Butyricimonas faecalis: one gene and its partner. Each later gene encodes a partner of the first gene's protein in a complex. Links are inferred from orthologs where the notes say so. Each region holds a gene or a part of one and is shown in the gene's direction. Other genes may lie near its edges. The genes, in order: prmC and prfA.

Evidence for each region.
Region 2: the proteins of prmC (region 1) and prfA are in contact, whole or in part, in a crystal structure (PDB 2B3T), measured with the Escherichia coli proteins. The link is inferred for Butyricimonas faecalis from one-to-one orthologs.

Annotation. Positions count from the first base shown.
Region 1 is NZ_CP032819.1:1,964,793-1,980,211, reverse strand. What follows is about bases 11,408-14,261. They hold prmC (peptide chain release factor N(5)-glutamine methyltransferase), read left to right. Parts: upstream 11,408-12,331; coding sequence 12,332-13,192; downstream 13,193-14,261. Other genes in these bases: D8S85_RS08765 (Crp/Fnr family transcriptional regulator), read right to left, coding at 13,676-14,261; D8S85_RS08770 (regulatory protein RecX), read left to right, coding at 13,219-13,674; cls (cardiolipin synthase), read right to left, coding at 11,408-12,274. In the rest of the region: D8S85_RS08815 (SusC/RagA family TonB-linked outer membrane protein), read left to right, coding at 1-1,964; D8S85_RS08810 (RagB/SusD family nutrient uptake outer membrane protein), read left to right, coding at 1,975-3,483; D8S85_RS08805 (hypothetical protein), read left to right, coding at 3,494-4,480; D8S85_RS08800 (TlpA disulfide reductase family protein), read left to right, coding at 4,513-5,715; D8S85_RS08795 (hypothetical protein), read right to left, coding at 5,840-6,577; D8S85_RS08790 (ATP-binding protein), read left to right, coding at 6,592-7,938; D8S85_RS08785 (bifunctional UDP-N-acetylmuramoyl-tripeptide:D-alanyl-D-alanine ligase/alanine racemase), read right to left, coding at 8,057-10,489; more of cls, read right to left, coding at 10,820-11,407; more of D8S85_RS08765, read right to left, coding at 14,262-14,395; D8S85_RS08760 (NAD+ synthase), read right to left, coding at 14,410-15,419. UniProt on the Escherichia coli protein: Methylates the class 1 translation termination release factors RF1/PrfA and RF2/PrfB on the glutamine residue of the universally conserved GGQ motif, i.e. on 'Gln-235' in RF1 and on 'Gln-252' in RF2.
Region 2 is NZ_CP032819.1:4,201,659-4,217,208, forward strand. Bases 4,468-7,452 are described here. They hold prfA (peptide chain release factor 1), read left to right. Parts: upstream 4,468-5,409; coding sequence 5,410-6,495; downstream 6,496-7,452. Other genes in these bases: D8S85_RS17985 (NAD-dependent epimerase/dehydratase family protein), read left to right, coding at 4,468-5,310; pyrF (orotidine-5'-phosphate decarboxylase), read left to right, coding at 6,535-7,362. Outside these bases: UDP-glucose 4-epimerase GalE, read left to right, coding at 1-391; glmS (glutamine--fructose-6-phosphate transaminase (isomerizing)), read right to left, coding at 422-2,260; D8S85_RS17970 (glycogen/starch synthase), read right to left, coding at 2,334-3,140; D8S85_RS17975 (YraN family protein), read left to right, coding at 3,289-3,702; D8S85_RS17980 (OsmC family protein), read left to right, coding at 3,911-4,318; more of D8S85_RS17985, read left to right, coding at 4,318-4,467; D8S85_RS18000 (HAD family hydrolase), read right to left, coding at 7,546-8,370; D8S85_RS18005 (pyridoxamine kinase), read right to left, coding at 8,514-9,386; D8S85_RS18010 (ATP-binding protein), read right to left, coding at 9,425-11,716; D8S85_RS18015 (glutamine synthetase III family protein), read left to right, coding at 11,991-14,171; D8S85_RS18020 (hypothetical protein), read right to left, coding at 14,175-14,828; D8S85_RS18025 (hypothetical protein), read left to right, coding at 15,097-15,550. UniProt on the Escherichia coli protein: Peptide chain release factor 1 directs the termination of translation in response to the peptide chain termination codons UAG and UAA.

The DNA of each region.
Region 1 (15,419 bases):
TCCCATTACGGGAAGATAATGGCGATTTGCATTATTATATAGGAAGCGTGTCTGGGCGTGCAAGTAAAATTAATGTATTGAATGAATTGGCAAATTCCGGTAACGAGAGCACCCAAACCGATGCGAAGGGTATTGTCAATCTTACAGTAAATCTGTATAAAGGCTTAAAATATGAAGGGTTATTCAGTTATGCCTCTTCCCATTCGACCGCTCGGGATTATGCCACGGAAAAAACGGCTTACGTGGCAACGATTAGAGGTTATGGATATGGAGAAGGATCGGAAGACAATGTAAAGAAATCTCCTTTACCTTATGGTGGCGTATATAACGAAACAACCTACGAGCAACGCTCTTCGTTGATTCGGAATGGACTGACTTATAAAGGTAGTTTGATGGACGATTTGTCAATCGATGTTTTATTAGGGCAAGAGTTTAGAAATACGAATTATAAAGGCTTAACGTCAAATATTTACGGGTATTTCCACGACCGGGGGAATACATTTTACGAACCGGCTTTAGGAGAATCAACGGGACATTTGAAACGGAATAAAACGACCCGTAATCTGGTCGACCGTTCCAATATATCTTATTACGGGGTGATCTCTGCCATGTATGACAATCGTTACGTGTTGAATGCCAATATCCGCTTTGACGGATCAAATCTTTTCGGGTCAAATCCCAAATATCGGTATTTACCTTTATGGTCTGTTTCCGGAAGATGGATTATTAGTAATGAATCGTTTTTATCGGATAACACGCTTATAAGTAACCTGGCACTTCGAGCCTCTTACGGGTTGAGGGGAAATATCGTGGAGGATAGCAGCCCTTCGATTATTGCGGCGGCCTTGCCACCGAATGCGGTAACCGGTTTGTTTGAAATGGAAATACAACAAGCTCCTAATCCCGATTTGAAATGGGAAACAACCGCTTCATTTAATGCCGGTTTGGAAATTGCCTTGTTTGACAATCGTTTATCATTGGATATCGACTATTATTTGGATAAAAGCAAGGATTTGATTGCTTACAAGGGCGTGTCGTCCGTGTCCGGTTTCTCGGGAAAATACGTTAATTACGCGAATGTCACTAATCAAGGACTTGACGTTGCTTTGAGTGGAACAATTCTCAAGAGTAAAGATTGGAATTGGACGGCTGCTTTTAATATGGGGTATGTAAAAAATGAAGTGACAAAATCCAAAAGTACGGCACAGACAAAATATTTGGTGCAAAGTGTTTATACCCCCGGGGAAGTCTACGAGGGAAAACCTGTTAACGGCATGTTTTCGTATCGTTTTGCGAAGTTGGACGGTAAAGGAATGCCGATGTTCTACGATAAAGATGGAAACGTGTTAGGCGTGGATAGCGATGAAATCGTGAACTTCCCTTATGATATTGAAAATCTGAAATATGAAGGGACAAGGGATCCGATGTTATCCGGTGGATTGAATACAAGGGTTGCATATAAAAATGTCTCTTTATCCATGTTGTTTGCTTTCGGGTTGAAAAATGTTGTTCGTCTGCCTTCTCGGGCTTATGTATCGGCACCCAATTCGGATGAAAATGCAAATAGCAGTATAAAAGATCGTTGGAGACCGGGACAGGATAACACGGGAAAGACAATTCCGGCCTTATCTTCCGGAGATGGTTTGATCATGACGGCTGACGATAATTTCTATGCCACGGACTGGTATAATTTGTCGGATGCTACCGTGGTTCCGGGAGACTATCTACGTTTTAGAAATTTAATGATCGAATATCGATTGCCTCTTCGTTGGGTGAATAAAGTGGTTATTGGAGATAAAAAATTGAGTAGTGTTACATTGAAATTCCAGGCACAAAACCTGTTTGTGTTGGCAGACAAACGTTTAAAGGGCTATGATCCGGAAACGATTAATTACACGACGAATGCTTACGGTTCCTTACCCTTAGCCAGAACATTTACCTTGGGATTGAATGTCAATTTTTAAATGAAAGATTATGGAAAAGAAATATTTATATAAATTATTCATCGTGAGTCTCTGTCTGTTTTTGGGGGCTTGCGAGGGGTATTTGAACGAGATTCCTCAAAACAAACAGAAGCTATCGACAACGGATGATTATGATCAGTTACTTAATAATGCGTACTTGACCAAGGCCGTACTTCCTTATATCGATGTTCTAACGGATGACGTGGATTATATGGCGGCAGATAGGCAACCGAATTTTGCCAATAGTGCCGATACGTATTTAGGAGCTCATTTGTGGGATAATAGCATTGAGACTACCATGCCGAATGGCGATGAGACATTTGAAAAATTTTATAATAGCATCTTTAATACCAATGTAATTATTGGGAATATCGACAATGCCATTGGAGACGTGTTGGATGAAGCAATTGTTCGACAAACTCGTGATCATATTAAAGGAGAGGCGTATGCTTTACGGGCTTTCCGTTATTTTTATCTGGTAAATATGTATGCGGCACCTTACGATCCGGCTACTTGTGAGAAAGAGCCTGGAATTCCGATTAATTTGGAAATGACGGCAGAAGATAAAGCTTATCATCGATCATCGTTAAAGGTTGTATATGAACAGATTGTAGATGATTTGGAAAAAGCCATTCCCCTGTTGGAAAATAATCCGATGGATACTGACAAAACCCGTTTTTCTGCTCTTGCGGCAAAGGCGTTGTTGGCAAAAGTGTATCTGTATATGCAAGAGTGGGATCTTGCAATAGAACAAGCGGAAAAGGTGATAAAAGCTAATCCTGCACTGTTTGATTTGCGAGATGCGGGAGAGAACCCGGTTATCTATACGGAGACACCTTTAAGTTATTGGAGTCCAGAGGATGTTCCCGGTATAGGTTATTTGGATGAGGAAAATGATAATGTATTGTTCGTTAATGGAATTAATGAGCTTTATATGATTTTAAGTGGGGATATTGCCGAAACCGTTTTTTACCCGAGCGAAACTCTATTTAATGTGTATGAAGCAGGGGATGTACGCAGGTATTATTTCATGAAGAGAAATTTGTCGGGCCGTCTTCGTTATGTAAAAAACAGGTATTATTCATTGAGCTACTCTAATTTTGTCGTTCAATTGAGTTCTGAATATGGTTATACCCGAGCAATTCGGACGGAAGATATGTATTTGATTCTAGCGGAGGCTTATGCTCACAAAACTGATGGAATTGCTACTGCCGTGGGATATTTGAATACGTTGCGCGAGGTGAAATTCAGAACACAGGACTTTGAGACCACGGGAAGGCTTCATGCTACTGATTTTAATCAACAGACATTGTTAGAAACCATTTGGAATGAAAGGAGACGGGAATTCTGTTTTGAAGAGCAGCGTTGGTTTGATCTTCGGCGTACGACCCGGCCTTCCATCACCCATTATGGAATTACCGGAAATGCTACTTTGCAGAAAGATGATCCTCGTTATGTATTGCAAATTCCGCAAAAAGAGTTGAATTCAAATCCTGAAATCGGTGCTAATCCCAGATAAACGCATGAATATGAAAACAAAATATGGAATAATGATATTATTAGGCTGGTTGTTATTAGGATCGGCTTGTAATGAAGGTGATTTAACCTCGGAATTCACTTATAACGGTCCGATTCCGGCAATTGCTGACGGGCCTTCGGAGGCTCAAAAAATTTGTTATGAGTTGTATCAAAAATACGACCATCACGTGTATTACACGTTAAGCGGCGATGAAGCGTTGCATACGAATGTCGGTATTACTCAAACAAATATGATTGCGTATAATTATCCGGATGCATTACCTTTGGTGGCTGCTGACGAGAAAACGGCAGAGTCTTTTCTAAAATTATTACAAACATTCTATAATGCTTTGCCTGAAACGATTGTGAAAACGACAGTTATCAAACGCCAAGTTTTGATAAAGGAGAATATTTGGTTTGATGAACTAGGAAGATATATGGGCTATTTCGGGATGATGGTGCCGACTCCGAATTTGAGCATCGGTTATGCCGAGGAAATGCAAGGTATTATTTATTGGGGAGGAATGAATGATGCTATTGGCGTACAACCGGAACTTTGGAAATATAGCCTTGCAAACAGTTTCTTTAAAGCTAGAACGATATCTTATTATGCGTTAGATATGCCTTCTCCGGATGCTTTTATTCTAGTGTCGAAAGGGAAATATTTTAATGAAATGTCATATGAAGAACAAGGCGATGCAATGATGGAAATGTTGGATTGGATGACGGGGGAATGGAATATGGATTATATAAGAAGTTTAGGTTTTGTAGATCCTTATCCGTTTTTTATGTTGCAAAGTAATTACATGCCGAATGAAGATATGGCTACTTACGCGGCGTGGATAGTTTGTAATCCTCTCGAGGAGCGTCAGGAAATATTGGATAATTATCCGCTTGTGAAAAAAAGATATGATCTTACGTTGGAATATTACAAGAAGAATTTAGGAGTAGATTTAGAAGAATTTTGTGAGTTCTGGGTGAATGTAACGATTGAATGAATGAAAAGTTTGTAAAAGATAAATATTTGAATATGAAAAAATATTGTATATTCTTTTGGTGTTTAGGAGTTTTAGCTGCCTGTCAACGAGAATCCGGGTATAAGATTATTGGATCGGTTCCCGGTACTCCCGATGGCATGAAAGTATATTTATATAATTGGAATACTCCCGTGGACTCCGGTGTGGTGAAGAGTGGTAAATTCGTGTTAATGGGGAAGGTGGATGTGCCTGTACGTTACCAGTTATGGGTTGATTTGTCGCCGGATAAAAAGGCAAATTTTGAGAAAGATATGCGCGGTTCGGATATTTTCGTTGATAACACGGATATACGATACGAGACGCCTTCGATCGATTCTTTAGCTTCTCGAATGAGTTTCCAAAGAGAAGCGGTAAAAGGCAACGTGTCGGTAGTAGGTTCTCCAGCGCATGATTTGTATCTGAAATATAAGGAAAAAATCAAACCTTATCGTGATAAAAATAGTGCGGCTTGGAATAAATATTTGGAAGTTTATCATATTCCGGCTCTTGATGGGGTATTTAATACCCGTGAGGGTATTGCCTTGGTTCGGCAAATACAAGCTGCAGAAAAAGAAATGAAAAGAATACAGTGGGATTTTATAGCTGAAAATCCCATGTCATCGGTATCTATTGATGTTGCTCAAAATATCGTTTTTTCTTCAAAACTTTCAAAAGCAGAAATGGATAGACTTTTACAAATGATCGATCCTTCTTTGCATCATGTTGTGGCGTATAAGGAATTAAAAGAAAGTATGGAAGATTTGTACCCAATCGCAATTGGAGAGAAATATAGAGATATAGAGGTTGTTAACGAGGAAGGGAAGACCGTGCATTTGGCTGATTACGTGAAATCGGGACAGTATAATATGGTGGAATTTTGGGCGTCTTGGTGCGGTCCCTGCCGGGGAGAGATTCCTCATTTGCGTCATGTGTATGATATCTACGGAAAAGGTGAAGATGCGTTTAACATGATAAGTATTTCTATTGATAATAAAGAAGACGATTGGAAAAAAGCTTTGAAAGAAGAGGAAATGAAGTGGGTTCAATTGTGTGATCCTAAAGGGTTTGAGGGGAGCGTTGTCAATAAATATAAAATTAGAGGTATTCCTTTCTGTTTGATTTTGGATCGGGAAGGGCGTATCATAGATCACGGGGTGAGAGGGGCGGAATTGGACGTGGTATTAGTAGATTTGTTGGGAGATCGTTATGAAAAGTAAATAGCTTCTCGTAAACTATACACAGTGGAAAATTCTTCCAGCTTCTGAAAAGAAGTTTGGAAGAATTTTTTGGGTATTAGGGCAATCTTTCATAACAACCGATGTGATGTTGTACGGTTGCGGTTCATGCCTGTTTCCCTTTTGTTTTCCATGGCTTGAATACCGATATGATTACTACCACAGCAAGCAGAAGTAATTGTATAGGTCCCCATATAGCACTTACAGCGAGATTTCTGTTATAAACATCCTGATTGACCATATACCAATCAATTTCATGAACATTCCCTTTTACAGCCGGTCCCATGATAATCCACCCGATCAGTACCATTACTATAGTCAAAATCCATTTAACTGTCAACCAATGCTGCTTGAAGAAGCCCCATTTTGTCCATGCTCCGTAAACAATTGCGGTAAGAATAATGCCAATGACTCCGCCGAAGATCAGCAGATCGTCGAGAATTTTTATCGCTAATGATAAAGTGAACATTCCTTCAGGGGTAGTAGGCGTAATCGTGACCCTGAGCAAGTTCATCGCTATTCCGCAGCCAATCCAAAGGATTGCGGCAAACAAATGAAATATTTTCAACCATTTCAGGTTAACAGAATTAGCAGTTTTCATAATTCGTCTTTTTAACGCGAAAATACAACAATGATTTGAAATAACGCAGATTTTCCTCCCCACTGCGTCTGGCTTAATGCCAAAAACAACTGCGTGCCTATACAGCACTTGTGGCAAGATTTCCGTTATAGACGTGACAAACATTTGGTGGATAACGGCAAAAACGTCAAAAACATTTGGTGGATAACGGCATTTTGCGATTTTAAATTTGGTGGGATGCTTTTTTTGGATTATATTCGCCATAAGAATTGAGAATAATGGAAGAGAATAAGATCTATTTTAAAAGAAAAATGTACGATACCATGCTCAAATGGAAATCTGAGCGCAATGGTGATACCGCATTATTAATCCAAGGAGCCAGGCGTATTGGTAAATCAACAATAGCAGAGGAATTTGCTCGTCATGAGTATAAATCATACCTATTGATAGATTTTTCAAGAATATCCAAGGAAGTAACTGATTTGTTCAATGATATCTCGGATTTGAATTATTTGTTTTTAAGATTGCAATTTATCTATCAAGTGCAGTTGTATGAAAGGGAATCTGTAATAATTTTTGATGAAGTACAATTACAGCCTCTGGCGAGACAAGCAATCAAACACCTCGTGAAAGATCATAGATATGACTATATAGAGACGGGATCCTTAATATCAGTTCGATCAAAAAGTCGTGATATAATAATTCCAAGTGAAGAGACAAAAGTCGATATGTACCCCATGGATTACGAAGAATTTAGATGGGCACTTGGTGATACTGCAACAATTCCCTTATTGCGAACCGCTTTTGAAAAAAAACTCCCGTTAGGAGATGCCGTTCATCGTAAACTGATGCGAGATTTTCGCCTGTATATGCTTGTTGGAGGGATGCCTCAGGCGGTTTCTGCTTATATTAAAACGAATAATTTTTCAATTGTTGATGTCGCGAAACGGGATATCATCGCTTTGTATGAAGAAGATTTTGGGAAAATCGATGATTCGGGAAAGGCGAAGTCGATGTATGATGTGATTCCTGCACAATTAAGTAAAAATGTGTTACGTTATCAAGTGGGAAAGGCTATTCCTAACGAAAAGGTGGATAGAATAATAAATATTGTGAAGGAAATGGAGGATTCGATGACGGTTAATGTTGCATTTCATTCTGACGACCCGAATGTCGGTTTGGCGTTGACAAAAAATGACGAATATTTCAAAATGTATGCCTCGGATACAGGTCTGTTCGTAACACTTGCATTTAAAGATCGTGATATTACAGAAAATGTCATTTATGATAAATTGCTTAGCGATAAACTTGGTACAAACTTGGGATACGTTTATGAAAATGTCATAGCCCAAATGTTAAAAGCTACCGGGAAGAATTTATTTTACCATACAATTCCCTATGCCGAAGGTAAAAAGTATTATGAAATCGATTTTGTCATACCCGATGGGCATAAGATATCTCCCATAGAGGTGAAATCTTCAGGGTATAAATCTCATAAATCATTGGATCAGTTTTGCATTAAATACTCCGATCGGATCATGAATAAATACGTGATTTATACAAAAGATTATAAGAGAGAGAATGGCATCGATTATATTCCGGTTTATATGACCATGTTTTTATAACCGTATACAAAGGAAAATTTATAACTTTTGTCGAAATACCTGCAAAAGTTACAACATTCGCGGGTAATAAACCGCAAAATCTGCGGTTTATTACCCGCGAACGTACCCAGCCAACGGGCTACTCCTTGTAGTACACTCGTTTCACGCGGAAAGAGATGCCTGTAAGTACTTCGTACGGGATGGTCCCCAGTTGTTCCGCCAATTCGGTCACGGGAATGTGTTTCCCGAAAATCTCGACCTCGTCCCCGATGGCGGCATCCGTGTCCGTGATGTCGATCATGCAGGTATCCATGCAGATGTTACCTATAATCGGAACCCGTTTCCCCTTGACGAATACGTTGCCGATGCGGTTGCTCAAATGACGGTTGAGCCCGTCGGCATACCCCACGGGGATCACGGCAATCCGGGAGGGGCGGGTCGTGTAGCTTTTACGTCCGTAGCCGATGGATTGACCTTCGGGAACGTTGCGGATGGAGGAAATGTAGGTTTTGAAACTGCTTACGGCTTGGAGTTGGGCATTCGCGGCACTGATGCCGTGTAAACCGATACCGAGACGAACCATGTCGAAATGGTATTGCGGGAACCGTTCGATGCCGGCGGAATTCAAAATGTGACGCCAGATTTTGTAGTTAAATTGGGCTTGGATGCGTTCGGTCATACGTTCAAACAGGTGGATTTGGCCCAAGGTGAATTCATCGTGCTTGGCTTCGTCACTTCCCGCGAGATGAGAAAACATGGAACGGATGTACACGGAACGTTCGGTATTGAAAAATTCCAATAATTGCGGGATATCCTGTTCATCAAAACCGGAACGGTTCATGCCGGTGTTCAGTTTGATATGTACGGGGAAACGCTTGATCCCGTGTTTTTTCAGTGCCTGGTTGAAATCTTCCAAAATGTCCAGGGCGTAGATTTCCGGTTCCAAGTTAAACATGATCATGTTGTCAAAAGCTTCCCGTTCGGGGTTCATGACAGCGATGGGAATGGTGATGCCCGCGGCACGCAGTTCGATTCCCTCGTCGGCAAAAGCGACCATGAGATAATCCACCCGATGGTATTGTAGCAAGGAGGCAATCTCACGGGAACCGCTACCGTACGAAAAAGCTTTTACCATGACGGCGAGGTGTGCGTCGGTCAATGACCGGAAGTGATTTAGATTGTAAACCATGGCATCCAGGTCGACTTCCAGAATGGTGCTGTGGGATTGCTTTTGCAGGAACCCGGCGATATATTCGAATTGGAAGGCCCGCGCACCTTTGATCAAGATTATTTGGTTTTTGAAATTCTCCCGGTCTTCCTGGCGGAGAAAATGTTCCGTGTCTTCGTAAAAGCGGGAATTGACCGCGAAATTATGGCGATGTTCACAGAGGTGTTTGCCGATACCGATAAATAAAGAGATGTTTGCCTGTCGAAGGGTCTCCGCGATAGAAGGGTAAAGATCGTCTCCAGCTTTTCCCGTGTCCATGAAATCGGAAAGGATAACAACCCGCTCTTTCGAGGAATCCTGTGTTGCCAATATGTTCAATGCCAGTTGGAACGAGGAGGGGTCTGAATTGTAATAGTCATTCACGAGCGTGCAATTGTTGATGCCGTCTTTGATTTCAAGGCGCATGGCTATGGCGGAAAGTTGTTGCACTCGGGAATAAATGGTATCCGGAGAGTAGCGTTTTAACAGCATGGTGCTGACAACGTTCATGCAGTTCTCGAATGAGGCGATGTCCGCGAAAGGAATGTCCAGCCTGAAATTGGTACCGTTGTACGTGATTTGTACTTCCCGGTGCCCCCCCGTAATATTTAGTGTTTTTACTTGAATTTGCGCGTTCTCGTCTTCCCCCCAGAGTAAGCACGAGACGGTGGCGGGCAATTGTGTTTTGATATATTCCATGGCCTCTCCCGATTGCCCGATCACCCAGGAACAGGACGTGAAAAGTTGGGCTTTTTCGGCTAGTTTTTCTTGCGTGGAGGCGAAGTTTTCACCGTGTGCATCCCCGAGATGAGTGAAGATTCCTACCGTTGGCCGGATCATTTGTTGCAGGCGTTTCATCTCCCCTTTTTGGGATATTCCCGCCTCGATGATGGCGATTTCGGTGCGGGCATCGATTCCCAACAGAGATAGGGGGACGCCTACTTGAGAGTTGTAACTCCGGGGACTCCGGTAGATTAGGAAGTCCTTTGACAGGAGTTGGTATAGCCATTCTTTCACGACGGTTTTCCCGTTACTTCCGGTAATGCCGATGACTTCGGCGTTGACCTGTTGACGATGGTGGGCTGCCAGCTGTTGCAAGGCCGCCAATACGTTTTCAACGACGATCAGGTTGGCTTCTGTCAGTAGTTTGAATTCTTCCCGGAATTCACTGATGACAAATGCTCGAACCCCATCCGCGTATAGGGTTGGGATGTAATCGTGCCCGTTGTGATTGTTACCTGTTAAAGCAAAAAATAGCGTGTGTTCGGGCGTGACGACCGAGCGGCTGTCGATGCTATATTCCGTGATCTCCACGGGTATCCCGCTATGTAATGTACCGTTAATGATTTCGGCGATTTCGTTCATAAGATTTGAAAATTGAAAATTGAAAATTGAAAATGAAGGATTTGCAATTTTCAATGATGTTGTTTTTATAAAGGCAAAGCTACGGATTTTAGGGGTTGGATTTACCTGTGGGGTAAAGAAAATTTTGCTGTCGGAGTGGCAAGTTGTATGGTGTTGTTTGGGGGGTGATTCGTAACAGTTTGGGGCGTGTTAAGCGGCAATAGACGTGTGACAGAGGTGTCCCCTAGGTTTCACGGCCGTTTGGGAACTGACTTTGCTCACTCGGGGACATGTGATACTTAGGGGGTTGACCGCTTATTTCGGGCTTATTTCCCGATGAATTGTGTCGAATTAGAGTAGGGGCGCGAAGAGACGGGCCAGGGATTCCCGGATTTTATCTCGTTTGGGGCGGAATTTCCAGCGTTGGATGCTGATTTCAGTGCTGCCTTTCAGGTCGTTCAGAAAATCAGAACCGAGTTGGCGGCTGACGTTGCGGTCGTAGATGATGAGGTTGACTTCGAAGTTTTGTTCGAAACTACGGATGTCCATGTTGGCGGTACCCACGGAAGATACCAGCCCGTCCATGACGATTACTTTGCTATGGTTGAATCCTTTACGGTATTGAAATACTCGAACCCCGGCTTCCAGCAGTTCCTCCACGTAGGAGCGCGTGCACCAGTGCGTGAGTGTCGAATCGGATTTGTACGGGATCATGATGCGTACATCCACTCCACTCATGGCCGCGGTTTTCAGCGAGTTGATCGTGGTTTCACCCGGCATGAAATAGGGTGTCGAGATGAAAACGTACTTCTTGGCCATGTTGATCAGCGTGAAGTAGGCTTGCTGGATGGATGTCCAGTCGCTATCGGGACCTGAGGCCACGGTTTGAACGACCACGTTGCCGTCGACTTTCTTGTTGGGAAGGTATTCCGCTTTGTTTAGCAGAAGTTCCTGACGGACGAAGTACCAGTCGAACAGGAAGACCACTTGTAACGAGGTGACGGCTTCCCCTTTCACTTTCAGGTGGGTGTCGCGCCAGATACCGATGCCGGGTAATCCGTGCAGGTAGCGATCGGCGAAGTTTAACCCGCCGATGAAACCGGTGTCGCCATCCACGACCACAATTTTCCGGTGGTTCCGGTAGTTTACCTTGTTCGTGAACAGGGGGAAACGTACGGGGAGAAAGGGGTATATCTGGATTCCGGCAGCCTGCATCTCTTTGATGTAGCGTTTGGGTAATTTCCAAGATCCCACGTCGTCATAGATAACGCGCACTTCCACGCCTTCTTTGGCTTTCTCGATAAGCAGTTCTTTCAGTTGTTCCCCGAGTTCTCCTTTGTCAATGATATAGTATTCCAGATGAATGTATTTCTTCGCCTTGGCGATGGCCTTGAAAATCGAGCTGAAGGTGGCTTCCCCGTTGTTGAGAATTTCGACCGTGTTGTTACGGGAGAGGAGCGCCTTGCTGTTGTTTAGGAGCAAGGTCATCAACGGTTTGACCGCTTCCATGTCTTCTTTTTTCAGTAGTTCGGTTTTCTTGATACGTTGTTTCTGGTCCTCGCTCATGTATTGCAACCACTTGAAGTCGCCCAGTCCTTTCATGGAGAACATTTTGATCTTCCGATAGTTCATACCGAAGTAGATATAGAAAAATAGTCCGATGCCGGGGACGAGGATAAGGACGAGCATCCACGCGAGTGTACGTACCGGATTCCTGTTTTCCAGTATGATCGTGTATATGATCGCCAAAATGGTGAGGATATACAGCAGTATGCCGAGGTTAATCGCAATATTCGTCCAGTTCACGCAATTAAATTTTCAGTTTTCAATTTTCAGTTTTCAATTAAACCGTATCTTTGTTTCATGAATACGATGTTTGATTTACAACAATACGCATTACAGGAGCTAAAGGATGCTTATACCGAGCATGAAATAAAAGTTTTATGCTCGCTTGCCTTTTGCCATCTGTTGCATTGTACAAATATAGAAATCCATCTTAAAAAACACGAATTTTTAGAGAAAAGCTTTATCGATAAATTCGTTCAAGTTGTGGAAGAGTTAAAAACGGATAAGCCGATTCAGTATATTTTGGGTGAAACGGAATTTGCCGGTATTGATTTTCAGTTAAATAGCGAAACGTTGATTCCCCGTCCGGAGACGGAAGAGTTGGTGATGTGGATTGTGGAATCGGGAGTACGGCCGGGTGCGAGGGTGCTGGATATAGGTACCGGAAGCGGGTGTATCATCGTGTCTTTGGGAAAGTTGTTGAAAGGGGGAAGGTTTTATGGGGTGGATATTTCCCCGGAGGCCGTGCGTCAAGCTGCCGATAATGCCCGGAGGAATGGCGTGGAGGTGGATTTTGAGGTTCGTGATATATTGCACTACGGTGAATGGGAATGGCCCGGTTTCGACGTGATCGTGAGTAATCCGCCGTATGTAAGGGAGTCGGAGAGGGAGTTTATGCATGATCGGGTGCTGAATTATGAGCCTTCCAGGGCTCTTTTCGTGCCGGATGCCGACCCGTTGATGTTTTACCGGAAGATTGCCGAATTCGGTCGCGATCATTTGAACGAGGGGGGGGCGTTGTTTTTTGAAATCAACGAGGCTTTGGGGAAAGAAACCGTCGAGTTGCTCCAGAAGATGGGGTACGAGGAGGTTGAGTTGCGGAAGGATATTAACGAGCGGGAAAGAATGGTAAAAGCCCGGGGAAATTTTAAATTCTAAATTCTAAATTTTAAATTACATCGAAAGTGGATGCGAAAAAAGCGTTGAATATAGTTGCCGGGCAGTGTAGTAAAAAGGAGTATTGTAGTTTTGATGTACTTAAGAAGTTACAACGCTGGGAGTTGGAGGAGAAAGATATTGCCGCGGTCATGGAGTTTTTGGTGAAGAATCATTTTTTGGATGATGCCCGTTTTGCCGAGGCGTATGCCCGGGATAAGCATCGTTTTAATCGTTGGGGGAAGTTGAAGATCATGCAGATGCTCCGCCAGAAGCGTGTGCCGGAACGGCTGATCGAACAGGCTTTGTCGGCTCTGCCCGATGAGGAAAACGATACGACGTGTCTGGCGTTGTTGAAACAAAAGAACCGGGGTTTGAAGGAGGAAGACCCGTATAAACGAAAAGCAAAGCTTTTTCGCTTTGCCTTGAGTCGTGGCTTTGATTATGAAACCATTAGCCGGTGTATCGATCAATTACAAGATTGAATCATCCCATATCACTTACTTTTTCCAACGCTTCCATGTTTGTGATCTTGATTTGCTTGCCGGAAAGTTCCAGTATACCTTCCGAGGCGAAGTTGGATAGCGTGCGGATGGCGTTGGACGTGGTCATGTTCGAGAGATTGGCCATATCTTCCCGGGAAAGGCAAATTTTCAGTGTTTTGTTATCATCTTCGAACCCGTACGTGTCTTTCAGTACAAGCAAAGCTTCGGCCAGGCGCCCGCGAATGTGTTTTTGCGTGAGCGTGACGGTTCGGCGGTTCGAGAAACCCAGGTCGGTGGCTAATGCCCGGATCACGTTCATGGCAACATCCGAGTTGCTGCGTACGATACCGAAAATGAGTTCGGTTTTCATGATGCAGACGATGGAGTCTTCCAAGGCTTCGGCCGATGCGATGTGCATTTCTTCGGCAAAGAAGGCCCGGTAACCGATGAACCCGACGGGTTTTGCCATGCGCACGATTTGTTCCCGTCCCGCGATGCCTTTCTTGGCGATTTTAGCTTTTCCGGTAATCAGACAAATTAACCCGAACGGTTTATTCCCTTCTTCGTAAATCAAGTCCCCTTTTCGGTACATCTTGCAAATGCTGGTTTGACGAATGATGCTTTTGCTGCTTTCGTCCAGGTTGGCAAAAAGGGAGTTGGGACTGTCAATGCAAATGTTGCAATATTTTTCGTGTAATTCTTTGTCTTTTATCGTTCTCATAAATTTATTTGGTGTTATAATTTGGCTACGAGTGGCACTCGGCGTCCGCTACCGAATGCTTTTTTACTGACTTTCAGTATCGGTGGACATTGGGCCCGTTTGTATTCGTTACGATTGACCAGGGTGAGCGTTTTTTCAACGACTTCGGGGGCAAATCCTTTCGCGATGATTTCTTGCTTGGAACTGTTTTCTTCAAGATATAATTTCAAGATAGCATCCAGCGTGTCGTAATCCGGCAGGGAGTCCTGGTCTTTTTGCCCGGGCCGCAGTTCGGCAGAGGGGGCTTTCGTGAGGGTATTTTCCGGGATCAATTCCCCGTTGCGGTTCATGTAACGGGATAGTTTGTACACGTCGGTTTTGTACACGTCTCCCAGCACGGAAAGCGATCCGCACAGGTCGCCGTATAAGGTGCCGTATCCCACGGCAGCCTCGCTTTTGTTGGACGTGTTTAGAAGGATGTTCCCGAATTTGTTGGAGATCGCCATAACAAGCGATCCGCGGATACGAGCTTGCAGGTTTTCTTCGGCCACGTTGAAGGGGGTGTCCTTGAAGACGGGTTTTAGCGTGGTAATAAAGCTATCGTATATCTCTTTTATGGGCAAGGTTTCGTGGGAGATTCCCAAATTTCTTGCCAGGTCGACGGCGTCCGTGACCGAGTGGTCGGTTGAAAATCGGGAAGGCATCAGTATGCCCAGCACGTTTTCTTTTCCAAGGGCTTCTGTTGCCAACGCGGCAACAAGGGCAGAATCAATTCCCCCGGAAAGCCCGAGTACGGCTTTCGAAAATCCGTTTTTGTGGAAGAAATCTTTTATTCCTAGAATGAGAGCATCGTGGATAAGGGCTATGCGGTCCGGTCCTTTTTCTTTGAGAGCCGGGGCGTTAAGCAGTCTTTCCGTGTCGATGATCATGAAGTCTTCTTTGAACGCGGCTAATTTGTACGTGGAAATTCCTTTGCTATTGACCACGAAAGAGTTTCCGTCAAATATCAAGGATGCGTTCGCTCCCACGTGATTGAGCGATATGA
Region 2 (15,550 bases), 2.2 Mb from region 1 along the record:
TATTGGGATTCGGGAGCAGTTGAGCGTGTTTGGTGACGATTATAACACGCCAGACGGTTCTCCATTACGGGATTATATTGACGTGGTAGACTTGGCTAAAGCGCATGTGGTGGCCATTCATCGGTTGTTGGAAGGGAAGAATAAAAAGAATTACGAGTTTTTCAATATCGGTACGGGGAAAGCCCTTTCCGTGTTGGAAATTATTCATGCCTTCGAGCGTGCAACCGGGGTGAAAGTGAATTACAAGATCGTGGGACGTCGTGCCGGGGATATAGAGAAAGTCTGGGCCGATACAACTTTAGCTAATAATGAACTGGGATGGAAAGCGGTCACACCCATCGAGGAGACGCTGGCGAATGCTTGGAAATGGCAGCAAACACTAAATAAGTAAAAAAAGGTGGGATTTCCCACCTTTTTTAGTCTATTCAACGGTTACGGATTTAGCCAAGTTTCTCGGCATATCCACGTTGCAACCTCGCATTACAGCAATGTGATAGGAAATGAGTTGTAACGGGATCACGTTCAGAAGCGGTGACAGATATTCCAGCGTTTCGGGGATTTCGATCACGTGTTCTGCCAGTTTTTTTACCTGTGTATCGTTATCGTTGACAAGAGCGATCACGTGTCCTTTCCGGGATTGGATCTCTTTGATATTGGAAACGATCTTATCGTAATAATTGTCATTCGTGGCAATGGCAAAAACCGGCATATTCTCGTCGATCAATGCGATCGGGCCGTGTTTCATTTCTGCTGCCGGGTAACCTTCCGCGTGGATGTAAGAAATCTCTTTCAGTTTTAACGCACCTTCCAGGGCAACCGGGAATTGACAACCTCTTCCCAGGTAAATAGCGTTCGTGGAGTCTTTGTAAATGGCTGCAATCTCTTTGATCTTGTCATTCTTTTCCAAAATCGCTTTTACTTTGTCCGGTAAATTATATAATTCTTGGATATACTTTTTGTACAGTTCGTCGGATAATGTCCCCTTGCGGTGGCCGATCTGTAAGGCCATCATGACCAACACGGATATTTGAGCCGTGAAAGCTTTCGTGGAGGCAACCCCGATTTCCGGGCCGGCATGCGTGTAAACTCCTGCATCGGTTTCCCGGGCGATGCTTGATCCCACGACATTACAAATGCCGATAACCGTAGCCCCGTGTGCCTTTGCATACTTGATGGCCGCCAGCGTGTCGGCTGTCTCGCCACTCTGTGAAATAGCAATAACAATATCGTTGGCGTCCACGATCGGGTTGCGATATCTGAATTCCGACGCGTATTCCACTTCTACCGGGATACGGGTGAATTCTTCAAAGATATATTCGCCTACCGTTCCGGCGTGCCATGACGTTCCGCAACCGATAATGATGATGCGGTGGGCATTGACCATCTTCGGGATAATCTCGGAGATACCTCCCAGATAGATTTCCGAAGCCTCGGCATTCACGCGTCCGCGGATCGTGTCGTATATTGAATTTACCTGCTCGAAAATCTCTTTCAGCATAAAGTGTGGAAAACCGCCTTTCTCGATCTTCTCGATGTCGATATCCACCTGCTGGATGCTTAATGAAACAGGGGTGTTCTTGATCGTTTTCAAAACCATCTCGTCTCTCTTCAAGATGGCAACATCGTCATCATTCAAATAGATCACGTTTTTCGTGTATTCCACGATAGGTGTAGCATCCGAGGCTACGAAATATTCGCTTTGTCCCACGCCGATCACGAGAGGACTACCTTTCCTCGCCACCACGAGCTGGTCCGGTTCGTTCTTGCATAAAACAACCAGTCCGTATGCCCCGATAACCTTGGTTAAAGCCAGACGCACGGCATTCTCTGCATTGACTTGGCCTTTCGTGTAAATATACTCGATCAGGTTTGCCAGCACTTCCGTGTCGGTTTCACTTTGGAACGTATAGCCTCTGGCCTGCAATTTTTCCTTTAATAGAGCGTGATTCTCGATAATACCGTTGTGGACGATGGAAAAAAGACCGTTCATGGAAGTATGGGGATGCGCGTTCGTGTCATTGGGTTCCCCGTGAGTGGCCCAGCGTGTATGCCCCATGCCGATCGTGGCACTGGTGTCTTCCAGTTCCATGTGATGTTCCAGGTCTTGTACCCTTCCCTTGCACTTGTAAACTTGGATGTTATTATTATGGATCAACGCGATTCCGGCAGAGTCATATCCCCGGTATTCCAGGCGTTTCAGACCGTTAATTAAGATCGGACAGGCTTCTTTGGGCCCGATGTATCCTACAATACCACACATAAATGTTATGTTTTAATGATTTATATTAAATGAAAACAAGCGGCATAACAACCATTGCCGCTTGTTTATATAATTATTCAATAATCTTGTCGAAAAAATCGGAATAAGCCTCGATGTAACTTTGCTCGCCCGGGTATTCCAAGGTGGGCTTCTTTAGATCGGAGGCGAAGGTACGGAGTTCATCGTCCACGTCTTTGTGGTTGAAAATGATTCCGTCGGCATATTGGAAAGCCAATTTATTGATGTTCGTGTGTGTCGGGTCTTTTAAAAGTGTCACATCTTTTCGGGAAACTCCTTCCGTGATCGCTTTTTCCCCGAACTTTTCGTCCAGCTTTCCGTCGAATTTGTCATTATAGGTAGAGAATACCACTTTCGTTTTGGAGAAAACAGGGTCATCATGATATTCCTTTTTCAGGTAAAGGGGAACCAGCGCGGTGAACCATCCTTGGCAATAAATCAAGTCGGGAGCCCATCTGAGTTTGCGCACGGTTTCGAATACTCCCCGGGCAAAAAAAATAGATCTTTCGTCATTGTCCGGAAAAAAATTTCCTTCCTCGTCGGAGATCGTGTACTTACGTTGAAAATAATCCTCATTGTCGATGAAATAAACTTGCATTCGTGCAGCTTGGATCGAGGCAACCTTGATAATTAACGGATGATCCGTGTCGTTGATGATCAAGTTCATCCCCGAAAGGCGAATTACCTCGTGAAGTTGATTCCGTCTTTCATTGATGCAGCCGTAACGGGGCATGAATGTTCTAATCTCTTTACCTTTGTCTTGTATCCCTTGAGGTAGAAATCTTCCAATATTTGCCATCTCTGATTCCGGCAGATAAGGAACTATCTCTTGAGAAATGAATAAAACTCTTTTTTTAGCCATAACTACTACTTTTCCCAAAAACCTTACAAAGATAGGCATTTTGGTTCAGATTTCAAAACTAGTTCGAAATAAACCTCTCTCGAAATAAACCACTTGAATCTTAAAAACGATGCGGGGTGTAGAATTTTTGACTAAAAATTTTGCGTTTATGATAGATTTGTATAACATTGCGAAACTCTTTTTAGGCTGTAAATTAGGGGGAGACTGTACTATGGCGTGGCATAACAAACTGGGTGAATACGGAGAAGAAAAGGTGAACCGGTATCTTTTGGATATGGGTTACACGATTCTGGAACGAAACTGGCGGGTGGGACATCGGGAACTGGATTTTGTGTGTCTTGACGGGGAGGTATTGGTCGTGGTGGAGGTGAAAACCCGGGAGAGTGACAACGTATCACTTTTTGATTTGCTGGATTACAAGAAGAGGAGAAATTTGCAAGCTGCGGGAGCTGCTTATTTGACGAAAAAGAACATTCACCGGGAAATACGATTCGATTTGGTTGTGGTCACCGGTGTAGAAATGCATCTGGAATATATAAAAGAAGCCATTGATTTGTTTTAAAGAACCGGGTGGCTTTTGTCGTGTGTGGTGTGGTAGGAATATGAAAAACCACCCGGCATAAGAAAAGTGTCAATAGGGATACTTGTGTATTATCAAAAATTGTGCTAGAAATTCGGGTTCCTGCAAAAAGTATCAAATTTTCTTTCATATGGATGATTTTGTACGAAATTTACTATCTTTGAAAAGTAAAACATAAAAGAAAAAGGATATGGCAACAGTAAAAGCAAAATATTTAGGAGATTTGCGTTTGGAGTGTACGCATTTACAGAGTGGTACGAAGATTATCACGGATGCACCGACAGATAACAACGGGAAAGGTGAGGCTTTTTCTCCGACCGATTTGTGTTCCACGTCACTGGCTGCTTGTGCCATGACAATCATGGGAATCTATGCTAAAAATAACGGTATCGATCTGACGGGAGCTGAGATCGAAATAACCAAGAAAATGGCGGCAGAACCTCGTCGTATTGCCGAGATCGACGTGATCTTTAACATGCCGGCCAAAGGCTATTCGGAGAAAGATAAAAAGATTCTCGAACGTGTGGCACACACCTGTCCCGTGCATTTGAGCTTACACCCGGATGTGAAACAAAACTTTGTGTTTAATTGGCAGTAATGGTAACCGGGGCTACCGGTTTCCTAGGTAGCCACTTGCTGTGTCATTTGGCACGATGCGGTGAGACAATCATCGCGTTAAAAAGAGATAAGAGCCACGTTGAAGAAACGGAGGCTCTCTTTTCGTATTATTCCGATTCGCCGGAAGAGGCCGTGTCCCGGGTGACTTGGGTGGTCGGGGATGTGCTGGATGGGGAATCCGTGACCCCGTTTGTGGAAAAAGTGGACACCGTTTATCATTGTGCAGCCCTGGTTTCTTTCAATGGCGGAGACCGGAATACGTTACTGGAAACGAATATCAAGGGAACGGAAAATATCTGTAAGATTTGTTTGGAACGTGGGGTACGCCTATGTTTTGTGAGTTCGATTGCCGCATTGGGGGATGCTCCCGACGAGCGTGTCGTGATTGACGAGAATACGCCGGAAATTCCGGGGTCGATTCACTCGCTTTATTCCGGCAGTAAGGGAGAATCGGAAAAGATTGTCTGGAAATATGTCCGTCAAGGATTGGATGCCGTGATCGTGAATCCGGCTATCATTTTGGGAGCGGGGTTACGGGGACGAAGTAGTGTCAAATTGTTTGAACAGGCAAGCAAGGGAATGCCTTTTTACACGGAAGGCATGAATGGATACGTGGACGTGCGGGATGTTTGTGAACTGATGATCCGTTTGGCTAAAGATCGTGGCGTTCGGGGAGAGCGTTTCGTGTTGTGCGGGGGAAATTATTCTTATCGGGAGTTGTTCACCGTGATTGCCCGTGTCGTGGGTAAACGTCCGCCTTGTATCCGGATGACCCCGTGGATGACGGGTTTGGCTTGGCGTTTGCTGGCTTTCGTGGCTCTATTCACGGGAAAGAAACCGGCCTTCACGAAGGAAACGGCTCGTTCGTCTCAACATAAATCCCGTTATTCCAGCGCGAAAGTATTGTCTCTTTTTCCCGATTTCCATTTTCATACGCTTGAAGAGACGGCCCGTTTTTTCAAAGATATGTAATAACTCCTTTAAAGGAAGTTGTCGAGCAATTGATCGAAGATTTGTGATATCAATGGATAATTTATTAAATTCGCGTTCGATTATAATTTAGATATATATATGAGCGACAATTCCCTATTAGAGAAATTAGAAACATTTTATATCCGTTTCCGCGAGATCGGACAGTTGATAACCGACCCGGAGGTGATACAGGACATGAATCGTTTTGTGAAGTTGAATAAAGAGTATCGCGATCTGGAACAGATCGTGGAGGCGGGAGACGAGTTGAAACGTGCGGTGAGTTCTTACGATGAGGCACAGGAAATATTGAACACGGAGACCGATAAGGAGCTAAAAGAAATGGCAGAGATGGAGATTGAGGAGCTGGGTGCCAAGATCCCCGAATTGGAGTCGAAGGTGAAAATGTTGTTGGTTCCTGCCGATCCGGAGGATTCGAAGAACGTGATTCTTGAAATTCGTGCCGGAACCGGGGGAGACGAGGCCAGTCTTTTCGCCGGGGATTTGTTCCGTATGTATACGAAATTCTGTGAATCCAAACGTTGGAAAATAGAAGTAACCAATTATAGTGAAGGAACTTCCGGGGGATACAAGGAAATCGTCGCAAACATCACGGGAGATGGTGTCTACGGGATTATGAAATACGAGTCGGGAGTACATCGCGTGCAGCGCGTCCCGGCGACAGAGACTCAAGGACGGGTGCATACCTCTGCGGCCACGGTGGCCGTACTGCCGGAGGCAGAAGAGGTGGATGTCGTGTTGAATCCGGCAGATATTCGGAAAGATACCTATTGTTCTTCCGGTCCTGGAGGGCAATCTGTGAACACGACCTACTCCGCTATCCGTTTGACGCATATTCCCACGGGTATAGTGGTGACTTGTCAGGACGAGAAATCGCAGTTGAAGAACTTGGCGAAAGCAATGACCGAGTTGCGGTCTCGTATCTACGCGATCGAGCATCAGAAATATTTGGATGAAATAGCTTCAAAACGGAAAACGATGGTTTCCACGGGTGACCGTTCTGCCAAGATTCGTACCTACAATTATCCGCAAGGACGTGTGACCGATCATCGTATCAATCTGACGCTTTATAACTTGGCTGCCGTTATGGATGGCGAGTTGGGTGAGATTATCGAGAAATTGCAGATCGAGGAGAACACGGAGAAATTGAAGGAGAGCGGATTCTAAAGATAAAAGTTAAAAACTAAAAGATAAAAGTTAGAGGGTATGACTTATAACGAGTTATTTGAACAGGTAAAAAAGAAAAAGTCCTTCCTTTGCGTGGGCTTGGATTCAGATATAAAGAAATTGCCTCAACACCTGATGGGAGCGGAGGACCCCGTGTACGAATTTAATAAAGCTATCGTGGATGCAACGGCCGACGTGGCAATTGCCTATAAGCCCAATATTGCGTTTTACGAGAGTAATGGGGTAGCCGGTTGGATCACGTTGGAGAAAACGGTGAAATACATCAAATCAAAATATCCCGAAATCTTCTTGATTGCCGATGCTAAACGCGGGGACATCGGGAATACGTCCGAGATGTACGCCCGTGCTTTCCTGGAGACGATGGAATTTGATTCTATCACGGTGGCTCCTTACATGGGAGAGGATTCCGTGACCCCGTTCCTGAAATATGAGGGCAAATGGGTGATCCTGTTGGCATTGACCTCTAATAAAGGTGCTTTTGATTTCCAATTCTTTGAGGAGAATGGCGTGAAATTGTATGAACGGGTTTTGCGTAAATCTCAGGAGTGGGGGAATGACCAGAATATGATGTATGTCGTGGGGGCCACGAAAGCGGAAATGTTGAGCGGTATCCGTGAGATCGTTCCGAATCACTTCTTGCTGGTTCCGGGAGTGGGAGCGCAAGGTGGTAGTTTGGAAGAGGTCGCTAAATACGGTATGAACTCTCATTGCGGGTTAATCGTGAATTCTTCTCGCGGGATCATCTTTGCGGACAAGACCGAGAATTTTGCCGTGAGAGCGAGAGAAGAGGCCGTGAAATTGCAACAACAAATGGCGGAATTGCTTGTTGCCAAAGGAGTGATTTAAGAGAAATAGATTGCAATATAGAGAAGGTGTGTCGTTAGGCGACACACCTTTTTGATTTATAAAAGGATAGTTTGAAACGTGAATGAATGAAAAATTCAGTTGTACGATTTCAACGTACGACTGAAATAACCTTTGTTTGATTTAAAGTGTCAATGACAAAGAAGTTCGGTTTATAAATCATGTTTACAAGTTTAAGGCGTGCCGGATGAAAACGGCCAGTCCGTTATCTTCATCCGCGGGCATGTTGTCGAATTGATCCCGTAGAGGTTGCGAGGCATTGGACACGATGAACGGGTGGCCGCAGCGTTTGAGAAAATCAAGGTCGTTATAATCATTCCCGAGTCCGGCGCATTCATCGTAATGAATACCTAGCTGATCAAGGAGCAACTGGCAAGACGTACCTTTATTGACATCGGGAGCGAAAACTTCGGTCCAGATGGCTTGATTGTCGATGGGGGACGTGGAACGGATCACGGAATAGGTTGATAATTTTTGTTGAATATCCCCGTGAAGTTGGAGTTGTTTCGCGTCTAGGATAACAAGAAATTGAGTGGCCCCGTCCCGTATCTCGTCAATTGAAGAGATGGGTGTTCCCAATCCGGGATAATTTTCGATGCGACGTCGGAAATCTTCGTGAAGAGAGGAGATATTCCGGTAATAGAAATGATGGTTGTCGGGAATTCTTTGCTGTATGGTAAAATTTATATCGTATTTCCAGAGGTGGGTAGCAATGTCTAGTGTCTCTTCGGCCGATAATTCCCGGGTGAGAAGAATCTCTTTGTCTCCCCAGCGCATGATGCCAGCTCCGGAGGAAAATACCATGTAATCCACCGGAAGGCCTTCGGGTAGCGTGTTGTTGAGAGAGAACACGGAGCGTCCCGTGGCTAGGATGCGAACCACGCCTTGTCGTCCCGCTTCTTCCAGCGCTTCCCGGTTCTCCTCGCTTATTTGGTGCCAATTGCGAGGAAGAGTAGTCCCGTCCAGATCGATAATAATAGCTTTAATCATGATTAATTAATTTCTTGATTTTAGATTTAGGATTTTGGATGAAGAGGTTTTCACCTGTTAAACGACGTTTTTTCAATCATAAGTCCTCTTCGTAAATCGTAAATGACCAGCTTCTTTTCATTCTAAATTCTAAACTTTAAATTCTAAATTTCTTCATTTGTTTCAACGAGTTCATACTTGTAATAAGGCAGAGGTTCGTTGAGGTAGTGGAGTACTTTTTCCTGATTCATGCCGTCAAGGGGATTGTGGGCGTAACCGAAGGTGGCTTTAATACCCATATTGATGAAGTGTACGGCTCGGTCGAGGGCTTCCGGGAGACTGTCTCCATTGAGCATGCACCCCGTGATCACGCTGGCGAAAGCGTCGCCCGTGCCGGGATACGAGGCCGGGATGTAGTCACATAGTACCCGCCAGGTCCGGTGATCCAAGCGGTTATAAGCGAGGGTGGCCACGTTTTGGGCGTTACCTCCGGGAGCGGAGGTGATAATCACGTGTTCCGGACCGAGCTCGCTCAACTGTTTGCACCATTGTATTGCGGTTTCCACGGAAATCTCCAGTCGCGGGTTATACCCGAGCAGAAAGGCCGCTTCTGTCAAGTTGGGGGTGATCACTTTGGCTTGGGAACAGAGTTTCCGCATTCCTTCCACCATGTCGGGTGTCATGCTGGAATATAATTCCCCGTGGTCTCCCAGTACGGGATCAACGAGGATGAAATTTTGATCATTTTTGAAGTGTGCGAAAAAATCACTGACGATGCCCATTTGTTTCACGGAAGCCAGGTATCCCGTGTAGATGGCGTCAAATTGGAGTTGCAACTCTTTCCAATGAGCGATAAAACTTTCCATGTAATCAGTCAGATCCAGCGAGCGAAAATCCTTGTATTCGCTATGGGCGGATAGTATGGCAGTGGGAAGGGGGCAAACCTGGAATCCCATGTGTGTAAGTATGGGGATAGCCACGGTCAATGAAGCTCTTCCGTAGCCAGACAGGTCGTGAATGGCGGCAATTTTCTTCATGATTAAGCGTTTTCTTTATTTCCCAAAGGTAATAAAATTTATTTCAGTGGAACATACGGCAAGGTGAACCAGAAGGTGGAACCTTTACCTTCCTCTGAATCAACGCCTATCTTGCCGCCTAGCTTCGTGATAATCGTTTCGCTGATGGCTAATCCCAATCCCGTTCCTTGGACAAAATTGTTCAGTTTAATAAAGCGATCGAACACCTTCTCTCTTTTATCGGGTGCAATTCCACAACCCGTGTCTGACACGTAAAAATAAAGCGTGCCGGGTGACGAGAGTCTGTAACCTAGTTTTATGCTCCCTTGATGGGTAAATTTGATGGCATTCGTGATGAAGTTGTTTATAACTTGGAATACACGGTTGCGTTCGGTTCTGATGATACATCGCGGCAAACGTTCTTCCACGCTGAACGTGACATTGGGATGAATCATTTTAAGCTGGGTTGTCTGGGCAATTTCTTCTATGAGACTATTTATATTTACTTCCGAAAACACGAACTCCAACGTTCCCGCTTCAATTTTAGCGAGGTCGAGAATATCGTTGATTAATTGTAGTAGTAAATTGTTGTTGTTTTTTATAATCTGAATGTATTCCTGTCTTTCGGCTTCATCTTCAGTTATGGCAAGAATCTCGGAAAAACCTACGATCGAGTTGAGTGGGGTGCGGATTTCATGACTCATGTTTGCCAGAAATGCAGATTTCAAACGGTTGCTTTCTTCTGCTTGTTCTTTAGCTTGTAATAGTTTTTGTTCCATTTGTTTGCGTTCCGTGATCACGACGCTTGACCCGATGATGGTTTTCGGTTTTCCCGTACTGTCGTACTCGTAAACGGTTCCTTGCTTGTTGACCCACTCGTATTCCCAGTCGTTGTACCAGTGTACGAGGTATTCCTCGTGAAACTCCTTGCGTTTACCTGCTAAAAGTTCACGGAATATGTCACGCATATGTTCGCGGTAATCGGGGTGTATGGAATTGATATATTTTTCGACTTTACAGTAATATTTGCCGTTGATGGCAAAAAGAGCATCTTCGTGATGATGGATGTCGTAATCACAGGAGAAGGTTTGCGATGGGACGTCGCAAGTCCACGGGAGAACGTGTGCCAGGCTGAGAACGGAGGAAAGCGAGGAGTTCGTGATTTCCAGTTTCTCTTTGGCATCCCTCAATGAAGTTTCCAGTCTTTTGTAATCATCGATGGAGCTGCAGGTTCCGATTAGCCTGTTCATATTTTTATAAGTTTCCTCTTCTTTTTGTAAGGCATTAATTTCGAACCATTTGTAGTTTTTATGATATTTGAAATCAGCCCGAAAGGTGAATCTTATCTGGAACACTTTACCGCGAATAAGGTCGTTGAATTCTTTCTCTACATGTTTTCGGTCATCCGGGTGAATGGCGTTATAGAATTTGATCATGGGTATTTTTAAGTCCCATTCGAGGGTTTCTCTGTAAATACCCTTTAACTGCAGGGAGTTGGTTATAAACACTTGCTCCTTGATATCGTACATCCAGAGGGCATGCTTCGTGATGTTTAGGGCGAGAATCAACTTCTTGGTAAGGGATTTGATTTTTTCTTGTTGCCTTTGCATGTCACTTATATCCTGAGTGGTACACACGAGCCAATTCATATTGTCTTCCGTGAAAAGATGTTTGGTGATTAGCAGCGAGTGTTCTTGACCGTCGGCAAAAATGAATTTCTCGATTCCTTGATAGGATTTTTTTCCCAAGGCTAGTTGTCGGTCGAATTCTTGCATCTGTCGGGCCCGTTCTTTACTGGCGATCATCTCCTCCGTCTGTCCGATCATCTCTTCGGTGGTACGCCCGAATATGCCTGATCGTTCACTCCAGAATATATAACGTTCCGTGTTCATATCTTTGATTGAAATAGGAAACTCGATACTTTCAAGTACCCGGTTCAAAAAGAGTTGTAATTTTTCTGTCTCTGTTTTTCTCAACGTGTAATCGGTGATATCCCGCATGAAAGCGATCACTTGATTGTTCGGGAGGAGGGCCGTGTGAACATCAAAAAAGTACTTCGTATTTCTTACCGGGAGATAGATGTCAAAATATTGGGGCTTCTTTTCCTCTCGTGTTCTTTGGAGTTGTTCTTGAAAATAGTTTTTACTTTCCGGTTCTTCAATGAGTTCTTCCAGTGTTTTACCGATCATCTCTTCCGGGGGGTAAGGGATATGTTCGATGATGGGGTTAAGCAAGCTGAGTAGATGATACGACTCATCAAAGAAAACCATCATGTTGGGGGCTGCGGCTAGTATAGCCTCTTGCATTTCTGCGGAAATATTTGCTCCGAAAGTTGAAAGATATTCTGACATATATAATGCTATTTTGTGAGTCTTTTATCCGTGTGTATGAAATTTTTCAAATGTACGTTTTTTTATTTACTAGTCATGTATATACATTGTTTATTTTTATGAGTACGCGTATTATAAAATTAAGCATGGGTGTGTTTTATAGGGGGTGTGTCTTGTAATAAACATGTTTTTGTTGAATTTGCATCAAAAAATATGGGGGTATGTGCATAAAATTAGCATTATTTTGTATATTTGCCCCTGTAAAAACAGGGTTCACTTCTTTAAATATAAATTTATGGCAAAATTTAGATTCTTAGCTTTACAAGAGATTGCCCGTCGTAAACCCGTGGAGTGCGGGGAACGTCCCAGGTGTTCTGTCGTGTTTGGAGAAAACGTGTTTTCAATGGACAAAATGCGCCACTACCTTTCCATCGAAGCTTACAAAAGATTGGAAAAGACCATGTCTGAAGGATTGGCAATCGATCGTGGGTTAGCCGATCAAGTGGCAGCCGCGATGAAAGCTTGGGCTGTTGAACGGGGAGTTACTCACTACACACACTGGTTTCATCCCTTGAACGGTGCTACGGCTGAGAAACATGATTCTTTTATTGATTTGCTGCCGGATGGCGGCGTGATCGAATCATTTGACGGACGGTTACTGGTTCAACAGGAACCCGATGCGTCCAGTTTCCCGAACGGGGGAATTCGCAACACCTTCGAGGCTCGCGGCTACACGGCTTGGGACCCGGCTTCCCCGGCTTTTATTAATAACCGCACGTTGTGTATTCCCACGGTATTCGTGGCTTATACGGGAGAAGCACTTGACTTCAAGACGCCTATGTTGAAGGCGTTGGCAATGATCGACCGGGCTGCCGTGGATATTTGCCAGTATTTCGATAAAGACGTGCAGCGAGTGATAGCCACGTTGGGATGGGAGCAGGAATATTTCCTGGTGGATGAGGCTCTGTACAATGCCCGTCCCGACCTGAAATTGTGCGGTCGTACGCTGATGGGGCATTCTTCCGCGAAAGATCAACAGCTGGAGGATCAGTATTTCGGTTCCATCCCGGCGCGGGTGACGGCATTCATGGAGGAATTGGAATACGAATGTCATTGCCTGGGAATCCCGATCAAGACCCGTCATAACGAGGTGGCTCCCAATCAATTCGAATGTGCTCCCATTTTCGAAGAGGCGAATCTGGCCGTCGATCATAATCAATTGTTGATGTCCACGATGAAAAAAGTGGCCCGTCGTCATAATTTCCGGGTGTTGTTGCACGAGAAACCTTACAAAGGTGTGAACGGCTCGGGAAAACACAACAACTGGTCGTTGTTGACCAACACGGGAGTGAACCTATTATCGCCGGGCAAGAATCCGAAGTCAAACATGCAGTTCTTGATCTTCTTGGTATCGACGATCAAGGCCGTGTATGAACATGGTGATTTACTGAAAGCATCGATCGTCTCTCAAGGAAACGAGGCCCGGTTGGGAGGAGACGAGGCCCCACCGGTGATCATGTCCGTGTTCCTGGGGAATTACTTGTCGGGAATGCTTGACGAGTTGGTGGAGAAAGTGAGCGACCGGAAGATGAGCCCGGACGAGAAAACCGAGTTGAAATTGAACGTGGGTAAAATCCCTGAGATCATGTTGGATAACACGGATCGCAACCGAACCTCGCCTTTTGCCTTTACCGGAAATCGTTTTGAATTCCGTGCAGTGGGGTCGTCAGCCAATTGCGGAGGACCGATGATCGCGTTGAATGCCGCTGTTGCCGAGCAGTTGATCGCCTTTAAAAAAGAAACGGATACCTTAATCGAGAAAGGCGTCAAGAAAGACGAGGCCATTTTCCAGGTATTGCGTAAATACATCATCGAGTCCAAACCCGTGCGTTTCGAGGGGAACGGTTACAGCAAGGAATGGCGGGAAGAGGCTGCCCGTCGGGGATTGTCCACGGAGGTGGATTGTATCCCGGCTTTAAAGGCTTATTGTTCGGAGAAGGCCAAACGGTTGTTCGTGGACAACGGGATATTGAGTGAACGGGAGCTGGAAGCGCGCTTCGAGATCAAGAATGAAATTTATTTGAAGAAGTTGCAAATTGAATCCCGTGTTTTGGGCGATCTCGTGTTGAATCACATTATCCCGACCGCGATCACTTACCAGAATACGCTGTTGACGAACGTGACGGCGCTGAAGAATATCCTGCCGGACTACGAGTCTGTGGCCGACGTGCAAATCGAGGCCATCCGCACGATTTCCCATCATATCCGGGAGATCCAGACGATGGTGTCGGATATGACGGAAGCTCGCAAACAAGCCAACGCGATTGCCGATGAAGTGGCACGGGCCGAGGAATACACGGAAAAGGTTCGTCCCTACCTGGAGAAGATCCGTTATCACGTGGATAAGCTGGAATTGCTCGTGGACGACGAGATCTGGCCGTTGCCGAAATACCGGGAACTGTTATTCTCCCGGTAGATGTTATACTTGGGTGTACTCGCTGGGTGAAAACCGGGCGAGTTCGCTATCTCCAAAAAATAAATAAAGATGTAGCGGTGTCCCTTCCGGTTGATCCCCGGAGGGGATTTCTATGGTTACGCCCTCGTCGCCCCTGCGAGCGGGAATGTCACGAAGCAGACAGGGAGAACGTCGTAGCGTGTCGTAGAAATATCCCACGAACACTTGATCCGAGGCGCTTGCTTTCGGGCAATCGATACCGTTTTCCCAGTGCAAGGTGACCGTCCACCCGTTACGTTCCGAACCGGTGATGACGGGAGCTTCTAGTGTTCCCACGGAAAAACGGAAAGTTTTGAATGCCCATACTCCTTTGCCCGGGAGTAGGCATCCTCCATTGGTTGAATGGAATAGAGAGTCGCTCTTGGAAACCCCTCTCTCCCGGGCCGCAATTCGCCATATGGGTAAATCCCCGATAGCCCGTTTGTAAATTTTCCACATTTTGCGGGCTTCCGTGAATCGGTCCGTGGTTTGTTTCTCTCCCTCTGTTCTGGATTTTCTGGGTCCCCGGCTGGATTTGCATTTCCGGGCTTTCCCCCCGTACAAGAAATAAGTATACCCGTCGGCTTTAACCGGGCCGTTTGCAAGTAAAGCTAAAAATAGAGGAGAGGTTATGTCCATGTCAATATTGATTTAGAAATGAATAATTGATGAATATCGGTGCAATAGTAGTAATAATATTTTGAATAAACAATATCTACACTTTATGAACCTTATATATAATAAGGTTCATATAAGGTTTCTATAAGGTATCTATAAGGTTCATGAAGGTATTAATTCGGTATTCATCAAAAAATGAAGATGAATTTTTATTTCAACTTTTATGCTAATTAGCTCTACTTTCAGATTAATTGTCGTATATTGCGGGTCTTAATTAAATAAAAGGATTATGGCGGAATTTGTGAACTCTATTGGTCAGGTGCGGGGAAAATTCGGAAACGTGGTTGCCTATGTGCGGGCTAACGGTAAGAATTATTGTAAAGGTGAGAGTATTTCTCGTAAGCCGAGTACGGAGTTGCAAAAGCAACGGGCTGCAGCGTTTGCTGTTGTGGTGAGTAAAAAAGGATGGATGGCTCGGGCGATTCGATTGGGATTTCCGGGAAATCAATACCCGAAAGGTTTTAACGGGTTCACGAGTGTGAACGTGACAACGGCGGTGACGGTTGAAAAGATTAATCCCATGAAGCCGATTGCCCGCTATAAGAAGGCTACCCAGGAATACCGGGGTGTTATTGATTACTCGAAACTTCGCGTGGCGGCGGGTGCGCTTGTCAGCCCGGTAGTTGTTTGCGAGGTGGAGTCAGGGAACCGGAAGGTGCATTTTTCGCACCAAAGAAGGGTCG